Regions from separate parts of the Aeromonas media genome, predicted to be linked through region 1. Evidence: predicted binding sites of a transcription regulator. Region 1 holds the regulator's gene; the other holds the start of a gene.
The links. Region 1 encodes MetJ, which represses methionine synthesis genes. Its sites were predicted from a motif close to AGANNTCTAGANNTCT; they were not measured.
Positions count from the first base shown of each region.

Region 1 (5,438 bases):
AGCGCGATCAGGGAGTCAAAACCGTGCTGCTCCAGCTGGGAGAGCAGCTCCGGCCAGATCAGCGGCTTGGGATTGAAGTTGTCACGCACCTTGAGGGGATCCAGCCCTTCCTCATCCAACACGCCCCCCTTGGAGTCGAACACACCGTAGAGGGTGAGCGCCAGATTGAGCTCGTGCTCGAGCCGCGCCTTCTCCCGGGCGTAGAGGCTGAGCCACTGACCCCCTATGTTGCCCTTGCCGAACACCACCAGACCGACCCGGGTCGGACGGCTGAACAGGGCGCTGTGCAGGGCGATAAGCAGCGGCTCCAGCACTACCTGGCGCAGCACGGCCACCAGGCTCAGGCCGTCTCTGGCCACCTGGACGAACTCCAGCGGCTGATCCGCCAGCAGTTGATAGAAGCGGTGACACTGCTCGGCGTTGTCGGTCACCCCTGCGCCCACCAGGGCCACCAGGCTGAACCCTTCCTTCTGGATCAGGCCTGTGAAGCTTCCCTGCAGCTGGAAGTCCCGCAGCACCTCGAAGGCCCCTTGTGCCACCTCCAGGGTATAGGCCAGACGCAGGATCCGCCTATCCGGCTGGCGCTGCAGGGTGAGCGGGTGGAGGCGATGGCGGGCCAGATGGGCCTCGATGGCGGCCACCGTCTGCTCATAGCCGGTCTGGGGCAGCACCTTGAGCTCGATGAGGGCAATCTGATCCACCGAGGAGACGATGCGGGCGCCGCCGGAGCGGGGGGCGCGGCGCAGAATATGGGTGCAGCCCTCGTCCGGGTTGTAGCTGCAGCGCAGGGTGAGGCGCTGGCGGCTGTCGGCCACCGGTTGCAGGGTACGGGAATGGAGCACGGAGGAGCCGAGACGGGCCAGCTCGTTGGCTTCCGCCAGACTCAGGCGCTCCAGCAGACGGGCTTCTTTGACCCGACGCGGGTCGGCGCTGTAGACCCCGGCTACGTCGCTCCAGATGGTGGTGGACTCCCCGTCCGCCAGGGCGGCAAGCAGGCTGGCGCTGTAGTCGGAGCCGTTGCGACCGAGCAGCAATGAGCGCCCCTCCATGTCGGCGGCGATGAAGCCGGTCACGACGATGCGGCCGGGGTGCTCGACCAGGCGGGCCTTGAGCAACTCGCTGGAGATGGCGGTGTTGACCTTGACCAGAGCGCCATCCTCGGCGCGCAGGAAGCTGCGGGCGTCGAGCCAGATGGCCTTGTCGCCGCGACTGGTGAGCAGGGCGGCCAGCAGGCGCGCCGACCACACCTCGCCAAAGGCCAGCAGACCGTTGCGCGCGAAGCGATCGAACTGCCCCTCCAGGGTCTTGGCGATCAGTTGCATGTCGTCGGTCAGCTGCTGGCTCAAGTCGAGCTGCAACTCTCCCCCCAGCAGACCGTCGATCAGGCTCTGCTGATAGGCGTGCAGGGCCGTGATGGCTTCCCCCGCGGCCTCATCACCCGCCTCGGCCAGCTCCACCAGCTGGATCAACCGGTTGGTGGTCTTGCCGGCGGCGGAGACCACCACCAGTTCCCTGCCCCCGCCCTGCTGCTCGGCCTGTTGTTCGAGAATGCTGGCGACCCGGCGATAGCAGACAGGATCCGCCAGGCTGCTGCCGCCAAACTTGTGCACATGACGCCGCTTCAAGGCTCTCTCTGCCGCCACCGCACTCTCTCCTTGTTGTTGCTGTTCCATTACTTCACCTGTTCTGCCTGTTGTGCCAACTGCGCCTGTTCAAAGCCTTGAGCCAGATCGGCCACCAGGTCTTCACCATGCTCTATGCCCACCGAGAGACGCAGCAACTGTGCGCTGATGCCCGCCGCCTGCTGCGCCGCCGGGGTCATGGCCCTGTGGGTCATGCTGGCCGGATGGGCCACCAGACTCTCCACCCCGCCGAGGGATTCCGCCACAGAGAAGAGACGCAGCGCCGCGAGGAAGGCGCGCAGCCCCGTCTCGTTGCAATCGAGTTCAAAACTTAGCATGGCGCCGAAACCGGACTGTTGACGGCGCGCAATCTCGTGGCCCGGATGGCTCGGCAAGCTGGGGTGATAGATTTTTTTGACCAGCGGCTGCTGCTGCAGGAAGGCCAGGATTCTGTCCGTGTTCTCCTGATGGGCACGCAGGCGCGGCGCCAGGGTGCGCAACCCACGCAGGGTGAGGTAGGAGTCGAAGGCCCCCGAGGTGAGCCCCAGACAGTTGGCCCACCACACCAGGGAGTCGGCCAGCTCGGCCTCCTTGGCGATCGCCACCCCGCCCACCACGTCGGAGTGGCCGTTGATGTACTTGGTGGTCGAATGCACCACCACGTCGGCCCCCAGCGAGAGCGGCTGTTGCAGCAGCGGGGAGAGGAAGGTGTTGTCCACCACCACCCTGGCACCCACCTCATGGGAGGCGGCGGCGATGGCGGCCACGTCCACCACCCGCAGCAGCGGGTTGGAGGGGGTCTCTACCCACACCAGGGCCGGCTGCTGCGCCAGGGCATCGGCGAGCGCCGACTCGTCCCCCTGATCGACGAACTGCACCCTGTAATGGCCCTTGGCCGCCAGATACTCGAACAGGCGCCAGGTGCCGCCGTAGCAGTCGTGGGGGGCGATCAGCAGATCCCCCGCCTTGAGCAGGGCCGTGGTCACCAGGTGCACGGCTCCCATGCCGGTACCGGTCACCACGGCGCCAGCGCCCCCTTCCAGGGCCGCCAAGGCGTCCGCCAGATTGGTGCGGGTCGGGTTGCCTGAGCGGGCATAATCGTATTGACGGGGCTCGCCAAAGTCGGCAAAGGTGTAGTTGCTGGAGAGATAGATGGGGGGCACCACGGCACCGTGCTGTGTGTCTGTCTCAATCCCGGTGCGTACCGCCAGGGTGGCCTTGTGGGTCATGTCACTCTCCTTGATGTGTTGCCGGAGCCGGTCCGCCTCGTGGGTCGTCCTGCCCCGCTCTCATTTGCGCTGGCCGGAGTGCCGGCCCATGGTGCATCACACTACGCCACCTTAAAAAAGCCGTCAACACTTCTAGACGTCTAAATGGCTTTGCTGTTGGATTGCCATTGAATTCCTTAAGGGTTAAAATCCGCGCTCACGGCCAAACGAGAACAGGTGGAACATGGGTACAGAGTGGAACGGCGACTACGTCAGCCCCTATGCGGAGCACGGCAAGAAGAGCGAACAGGTCAAGAAGATTACTGTCTCGATCCCGCTCAAGGTGCTGAAGGTGTTGACCGATGAGCGCACCCGTCGCCAGGTGAACAACCTGCGTCATGCGACCAACAGCGAGCTGCTCTGTGAGGCCTTCCTGCACGCATTCACCGGTCAGCCGCTGCCCTGTGACGACGATCTGCGCAAGGACCATCCGGACAGCGTCCCCGCCGAGGCCCGCGCCATCATGGAGGCGCTCGGCAAAGAGATCGAAGATTTCGACGCCGAGTAATCCGGTGGCCCATGGCACATAATCCCCCCTCTTCGATGACGCGGCCCGGTGCCGCGTCATCCTTATCCGCCCCCTGCCCGTTCAGCCTGCGCCGCTACCAGAGCGACACCAGCAGCCACAGCCACGACTTCGCCCAGCTGGTGATCCCCCTGGACGGCCCCCTCGAGATCGAGGTGCAGGGTCAGGGTCGCCGCCTCGCGCCTGGCTTTGCCTGCGTCATCGCCCCCGGCCTTCGCCACGACTACGCCGCCGATCCGGCGCTCTCCTTCCTGGTGCAGGAGAGCCACTGGCTGCCCGAGGCCCTTGGCGAGCGCCCCTTCATCCCCCTGGACGAGCCCCAGCGCCACTACCTCGCCTTCCTGCATCAGATGGTGCGCCAGGGTCGTCATGTGGCCGGCATGGAGCAGGTCTGGCTGGGCCTCCTGGCCCAGGGTCAGGGCATGAGCCCCACCCTGGCCCCCCGCATGACAAGAGTGCAGCGCCACATCGAGGCCAACCTTGCGGCTGCACTGACCAATCAGCAGCTGGCCGCCATCGCCTGCCTCGGCCAGAGCCAGTTCAAGCACGCCTTTCGCCAGCAGTTCGGCATAAGCGCCTCCCACTACATCCGCGGGCGGCGCATGGCGCTGGCACGCACCCTGCTCGCCCAGACCGCCCTGCCTATAGGCGAGGTGGCCAGCCGCTGCGGCTATCAGGATCAGGGTGCCTTCGCCGAGCGTTTCCTGGCCGAGACGGGCCTCACCCCCTCCCGCTGGCGCCAGCAAAACGGCCCGCAGCCATAACAGTCCGGCCCCTTGCCGAAGACAGGGGCTGCCATTTCGAGGCATGCTGGGGCCAATGCAAGGTGTGTGAAAGGAGGAGCCAAGATGCAGACCATAAGCTGGCAGCAGTTCGAGATGGTGGAGCTGAGAGTGGGCACCCTGGTGCGGGTCGAGCCCTTCCCAGAGGCGCGCAAGCCCGCCTACAAGGTGTGGGCGGATTTCGGCCCCGAGCTCGGGGTGCGCAAGAGCAGCGCCCAGATAACGGATCTCTATCAGCCGGAGGATCTGGTGGGGCGCCAGATAGTCGCCGTGGTGAACTTCCCGGCCAAGCAGATAGGTCCCATCCAGTCGGAGTTTCTGCTGACCGGCTTCTACCGGGCCGATGGCGCCGTGGTGATGGCCATCCCGGAGCAGGCGGTGGAGAACGGCGCCAAGCTGGGCTGAGACACTGTGCCCCATGAATGAGAAGAGGCGACCCTGGGGTCGCCTCTTCTCTATTTTTAGCCAACGCGCCGCTGTTACTTCAGCAGGCTGAAGAGCAGGGCCGACACCGAGAGCGAACCGGTCAGCAGGATGAAGCCGTTGGTCCAGCCGTGACGGAAGCGGGCCAGCGCTTCCACCTTGTAGATGGCCACCACCGGCATGATGAAGAGGATCATGGCGATGACGGGGCCGGAGAGGGTCTCCATCAGGCCGAGGATGCCGGGGTTGATGACAGCCGCCCCCCAGATGGCGAAGAACATCAAGGTGATGCCGAGCCGGTCCGCTTTGGCCAGCGATAGCCCTGTGGGCTTGGCAATCAGGCTTTTCAGGCTCTCCCGGGCGCCGAGGAAGTGGCCGAGGAAGGAGGAGCTGATGGCGATGAAGGCGATGAGCGGCCCCAGGGTCACGATCACAGGGTTGTCTGTGATGTTGGCGAGGTAGGAGAGCACGGAGACGTTCTGGGCCTTGGCCTCGGCCAACTGGGCCGGAGAGAGGCTCAACACGCAGGAGAAGACGAAGAAGAGCACGAAGCCCACCAGCATGACGGTGGTGTTGCGCAGGACCAGGCCGCTCTTGGCTTCGGCCTGCTCACCGTATTCCCGGCGCTGCACGTTGGCAAAGCCCGAGATGGCGGCGGCGTGGCTGAAGGCAAACACTGTGACCGGCAGCGCCAGCCAGACGGTGTTGAGGAAGCTGGCCCCCTCGAACGCGGTCACTTCCGGCCAGTGCCACTGGGGAATGAGGTAGCAGGAGAGCGCTGCCAGAATGGCCGCCAACGGGTAGACCATGAAGGCGA
Region 1 is NZ_CP075564.1:3,828,238-3,833,675, forward strand. Features, by position in the region: gene KI797_RS17625 (bifunctional aspartate kinase/homoserine dehydrogenase II) at 1-1,673, opposite strand, end outside; gene metB (cystathionine gamma-synthase) at 1,673-2,851, opposite strand; gene metJ (met regulon transcriptional regulator MetJ) at 3,075-3,398, shown strand; gene KI797_RS17640 (AraC family transcriptional regulator) at 3,434-4,180, shown strand; gene KI797_RS17645 (tRNA-binding protein) at 4,265-4,603, shown strand; gene KI797_RS17650 (aromatic amino acid transport family protein) at 4,678-5,438, opposite strand, start outside.

Region 2 (5,438 bases), 210 kb from region 1:
CGTCACCGAGGTGATCGCCACCATCGCCGAGCAGACCAATCTGCTGGCGCTCAATGCCGCCATCGAGGCGGCGCGCGCGGGAGAGCAGGGCAGGGGGTTTGCCGTGGTGGCGGACGAGGTGCGCCTGCTGGCCAGCCGCACCAGCGAGTCGACGGCGGAGATCAACCAGACCATCGCCAGCATCCAGCAACAGACCCGGCAGACGGCCGATACCGTGGGCAGCGGTACCCTGCTGGTGGAGCAAGGCCGGGGCGCCGTGGTCTCGGCGAGCGAGACACTGGCGGCTATGTCGACGCTGGTGCAGGATCTCAGTGACCAGCTTGCCGCCATCGCCACCGCGACCGAGCAGCAGTCGAGAGTGGCGCAGGAGGTGGCTGGCACCGTGGAGGAGATCGCCGGGCTCAGCCACCAGTCCAGCGAGCACAGTCAACAGGGCGAGCTGATCGCCGCCAGACTGACCCGGGAGACGAACCGACTGACCACGGCCATCAGCCGCTTTGCGCTGGATGCCTGAGGAGGAGAGCGGTGCAGCGGCATAAAAACGGGGCAGGCCGATGGGCCTGCCCCGTTTTGTTTCCAGTGCCTGGTGGTCGACGCTGCAGCTGGTCTCCTGGCAGGCTCACCAGCAGGGGTGGGGCGCTTCTCGCCAGCGATGTCTATTAAGGGTCAGTCCAGGCGCCGGAAGGCCTGGTTGTCGAAGCTGCTGCTGGTCTCCTGATTGAGCAGGCTGACCAGCAGGGATGGTGCGCTTCTCGCTGCCGACGCCGTCTAGATGCCGGAATCCGGGTCAGTCCAGTCGCCGGAAGGCCTGGTTGTCGAAGCTGCTGCTGGTCTCCTGATTGAGCAGGCTGACCAGCAGGGATGGAGCGCTTCTCGCTGCCGACGCCGTCTAGATGCCGGAATCCGGGTCAGTCCAGGCGCCGGAAGGCCTGGTTGTCGAAGCTGCTGCTGGTCTCCTGGTTGAGCAGGCTGACCAGCAGGATCGCCCGCTTCTCCCCATCCGGCTCCAGGTAGATGGCCTCGAACCCGGCCAGGGGACCAGATTCGATCAATACCTTGTCCCCTTGCGTCGGCAGGCAGGCATAGCTGGCGCGCGCCTCGTCGCTGTCGTCCCGGCTCATCAGCCGGTAGATCAGCTGGCTGCTGACGGGGGTCCACTCCTTGCCGAAGTGAATGATGCGGCTGATGCCGCGGGTGGACTTCAGGGTGACCGGAGTGACCTCTTCCAGATCCACGTAGATGAACAGGTAGTTGGGGAACATGGGTTCACGTAGCGGAACCCGTCTGCCCCGTCTCAGCTTCTCGACTTCCACCATGGGGTAATAGGATTCGACGCCTTGGGCTGCCAGATGGGCGCGAGCGCGAGCCTCTTCCTTGGGCTTGCAGTAGGCCAGATACCATTTCTTCATTGTTGTTCTGTTTTTTCGTGTTGCCGTGCTTCTGGCTATGATAACGGGGGCAAAAAAAAAGGCCACGCTTGACGTGGCCTTTTTTACAGAGTGAGTGATTACCAACCTTTCACCAGACCACCCTTGAACAGCTCGGTCCCCTTCTTGTAGACCTCGTCGGTCTGGAAGGCCTGAACGAACTCCTTGACCTTCTCGTCGTCCTTGTTGTTCTCGCGGGCAACGATCAGGTTGACGTAGGGGGACTCCTTGTCTTCGACAAACAGGCCGTTCTCGGTCGGGGTCAGGCCAATCTGACCGGCGAAGGTGTTGTTGATGATGGAGAGATCAACATCTTCAAGGGAGCGGGGCAGCTGAGCGGCTTCCAGCTCGACGATCTTGAAGTTGCGCGGGTTGCTGGCGATATCCAGCACGGTCGCTTCCAGACCGGCGCCTTCCTTCAGCTTCAGCAGGCCCTGCTTCTCCAGCAGGATCAGGGAGCGACCCAGGTTGGTCGGATCGTTCGGCACCGCGATCTGGGCGCCGTCTTTCAGCTCGGACAGGGCTTTGATCTTCTTGGAGTAACCGGCGATTGGATAGACGAAGGTGTTGCCAACCGGCACCAGCTTGAAGCCGCGATCACGGATCTGGGCATCCAGGTAGGGCTTGTGCTGGAAGGCGTTGACGTCGACGCTGCCGTCGTTCAGGGCCACGTTGGGGGTGACGTAGTCGGAGAAGGTGACGATCTCCACGGTCAGGCCGTATTTCTCCTTGGCCACCTTGGCCGCGGTCTCGACCAGTTCGGTCTCGGGGCCGGCGATGGCGCCGACTTTCAGGGTCTTGCTCTCTTCCTTCTGGCCGCAGCCGACCAGTACCAGAGTTGCCAGCAGCGCAGCCGCAGCGGATTTAATGCCCAATTTCATAAAAACCTCCTGTCAGAAATCGACGATTAACGATGATCACATTGTTTGACCAGGCGCTCACCCGCGCTCTGGATGAGTTGAACCAGTACCACCAGAATGACCACGGTGACCAGCATGACGGTAGGGTCGAAGCGCTGGTAGCCGTAGCGAATACCCACATCGCCCAGGCCGCCACCCCCGATGGCACCGGCCATGGCGGAGTAGTTAACGAGCGTGACGAGGGTGATGATGACGCTGTTGAGGATCCCGGGCAGGGCCTCAGGTAGCAGCACCTTGGCAATGATTTGCAAGGGTTTGGCACCCATGGCCTTGGCGGCTTCGAGCAGGCCGTCCGGCACTTCCATCAGGGCACCTTCCACCAGACGAGCGATGAAGGGGATGCAGCCCACGGTCAGCGGCACGATGGCGGCTATGGTGCCGATGCTGGTGCCGACGATCAGCCGGGTCAGCGGAATGATGGCCACCAGCAAGATGATGAAGGGCACGGAGCGGCCGACGTTGACGACGATGCCGAGGATCTTGTTCAGCAGCGGGTTGGTCAGGATCTGGCCCGCCTTGGTCACGTGCAGTGCCACGCCGAGCGGCAGGCCGAGCAGGCAGCCGAACAGGGCGGAGGCAAACACCATGATCAGGGTGTCGCCGAGGGCTGTGATGAGCAGATTAATCATGGCTTCGGACATGAGTCATTACCTCCAGCTGGATAGGATGGCTGAGTCGCCGAGGATTGGGCGCAGCAGATTAGTCATTGCTTCGTACATAGCCCATTACCTCCAGCTGAATGTGGTTGTCGATGAAGAACTGCTGGGTGGCCTCGCACTGGGCCTCATCCCCGAACAGCTCCGCCAGCAGGAAGCCGAACTTGACGCCACCGGCGTATTCGATGTCTGCGCTCAGTATGCTGATGTCGATGTTGAAACGGCGGCTCACCTCGGAGATGAGCGGCGAATCGACGGTGGCGCCGGTGAAGCCGAGCTTCACCAGGGGATAGCTGTTGGCCACCCGCTCGCTGCTCATCCTGTCCTGGTACTCCTGGGGCACCTCCAGATGGATGGTGGAGTGGATGAAGTCACGGGCCAGCTGGGTCTTGGCGTTGCTGAAGAACCAGGCCACCTCGCCCTGCTCGATCAGGCGACCGTCGCTGATGATGGCCACTTCGTCACAGATCCCCTTCACCACATCCATCTCGTGGGTGATGAGCAAGATGGTGAGCCCCAGCTTGACGTTGATCTCCTTGAGCAGGCTCAGGATGGATCGGGTGGTCTGGGGGTCGAGGGCCGAGGTGGCCTCGTCGCACAGCAGTACCTTGGGGGCCGGCGCCAGGGCGCGGGCGATGGCGACGCGCTGCTTCTGGCCGCCGGAGAGCTCGGACGGATAGGCGTGGGCACGGGCTTCCAGCCCGACCAGGGCCAGTAGTTCGTCGACCCGGGTCTGGATCTGCGACTTGCTCCAGCCCGCCAGCTCCAGCGGGAAGGCGATGTTGGCAAACACGGTGCGGGAGGCCAGCAGGTTGAAATGCTGGAAGATCATGCCGATCTGGCGACGAGCCTGGGTCAGGTCCCGCTCGCTCAGGGCCACGAGATCCTGACCATCGACGATGACCTGGCCCTGAGTGGGACGCTCCAGCAGGTTGACGCAACGAATAAGGGTGCTCTTGCCGGCACCGGAGGCGCCGATCACCCCGAAAATCTTGCCTTGTGGCACATGCAGGCTCACGTCACGCAGGGCGTGCACGGCGTCACTGCCTTTACCGTAGACTTTGTTGAGACCGATCAACTTAATCATGGATTCTTCCGTGCTAACAGCCTTAAAGCACAGGGCGCTACAGGCGGGTGAATTGGGCAGAGGTTTCACTGGGTTGCTCTGCCATCATGGAGGATGATGCTAAGATGTCCGGATGGCTGTGTCAACGCATGTTTCTACGTCTAGACGTCTAAAAAATGGATAAGGATTCCCGCTCGCTGACTAAGGGAAGAGGGGTAAACCGACAGCTTCAATATTAGATTCTGATTTGAAATCATCCTTCCGAATATAACCTGGATAATCACTCTTGAATCGATGATTCCCCCGTTTTGTCACGGTCTACCCCTGGGCGCTGGCAGTCAGTTGCCAGCATGACAGGGAGGAATATCTTTGCCTGTTGCTCTTCGTTTTCTCCTTTTTCTTTCCCATCCCTTTGATGTAGAACAAAAAACGACCGCTTTTATCCGGGGAGGGAGCGGCGTTTTTTTATACTGGCAGGAGGTGGACGGCAGGAGGAAGCAGAGATGCGATTTCAACAGATCAAGGACCTGATGCTTTACCTCGAACAACTGCATCAGCAGCAGGGGCGCAGTTACGGGCGCCTGATCCCCCAGGTGGATGGGGAGCGCAGCCGGATGCTGCTGGCCTATTTGCAAGGACGGGAGGACGCGGCGGCGGCCCACCTGCACGACTATCGGGAGCAGATGGGGAGTGCGGTCAAGGAGACCTGGCTGGATCAGGGCTTCGGTGAGGATCTGCTGGCCGATTGCCAGCGTCTGGCATTGGCGGCCGGTACTCAACCCGAGGAGATAGTGGCCATGGTGTCGCGGCAGGAGGAAAAACTCGTTGGCGAGCTGGGGCGCCTGGCTCGCGAGTGCCCCACGCCGGACACGGCCGCGTTGCTGACGTCGCTGGCATCCATGGCGCAATCCCGGCTGACCCGGCTGGTGCACGGAGCCCATCGGCTCGACGACATCTAGCGCGCCATGGCAGAGGCCCGGTCCGGGCCTCTTGCGGCGTTGTCGGGGAGGGTCAGTCCTCTTGCCGGGCCGCGCCGTAGAGGGCGGCCCCTATGATGCCGGCCTGGTTGAGGTTGGCCGCCGTCATCAGGGGGGCCCGGGTTTCTATCCGGTCGATAAATTTGTCGAGCTTGGCAGCGCTGCCGCCTCCCAGGATGAAGAGGTCGGGGGAGAAGAGGAACTCGAGACGGGCCAGGTATTTGTTGAAGCGCTTGCCCCAGCGGTTCCAGGAGAGATCCTCGCGTTTGCGCACCGCGTCCGAGCAGTAGTGCTCCGCCACCATCCCTTCCAGGATGAGATGACCCAGCTCGGTGTTCGGCAGCAGCTGGCCGTTGACGAACACGGCGGTACCGATGCCGGTCCCCACCGTG
Region 2 is NZ_CP075564.1:3,616,173-3,621,610, reverse strand. Features, by position in the region: gene KI797_RS16670 (HAMP domain-containing methyl-accepting chemotaxis protein) at 1-514, shown strand, start outside; partial or broken gene KI797_RS16665 (transcription/translation regulatory transformer protein RfaH) at 667-738, opposite strand; gene rfaH (transcription/translation regulatory transformer protein RfaH) at 909-1,409, opposite strand; gene metQ (methionine ABC transporter substrate-binding lipoprotein MetQ) at 1,508-2,308, opposite strand; gene KI797_RS16645 (methionine ABC transporter permease) at 2,335-2,988, opposite strand; gene metN (methionine ABC transporter ATP-binding protein MetN) at 3,047-4,090, opposite strand; gene KI797_RS16635 (hypothetical protein) at 4,573-5,028, shown strand; gene ppgK (polyphosphate--glucose phosphotransferase) at 5,081-5,438, opposite strand, start outside.
Region 2: metN (methionine ABC transporter ATP-binding protein MetN) is a predicted target of MetJ. The motif match lies at 4,225-4,240, and genes of this name have one in related genera.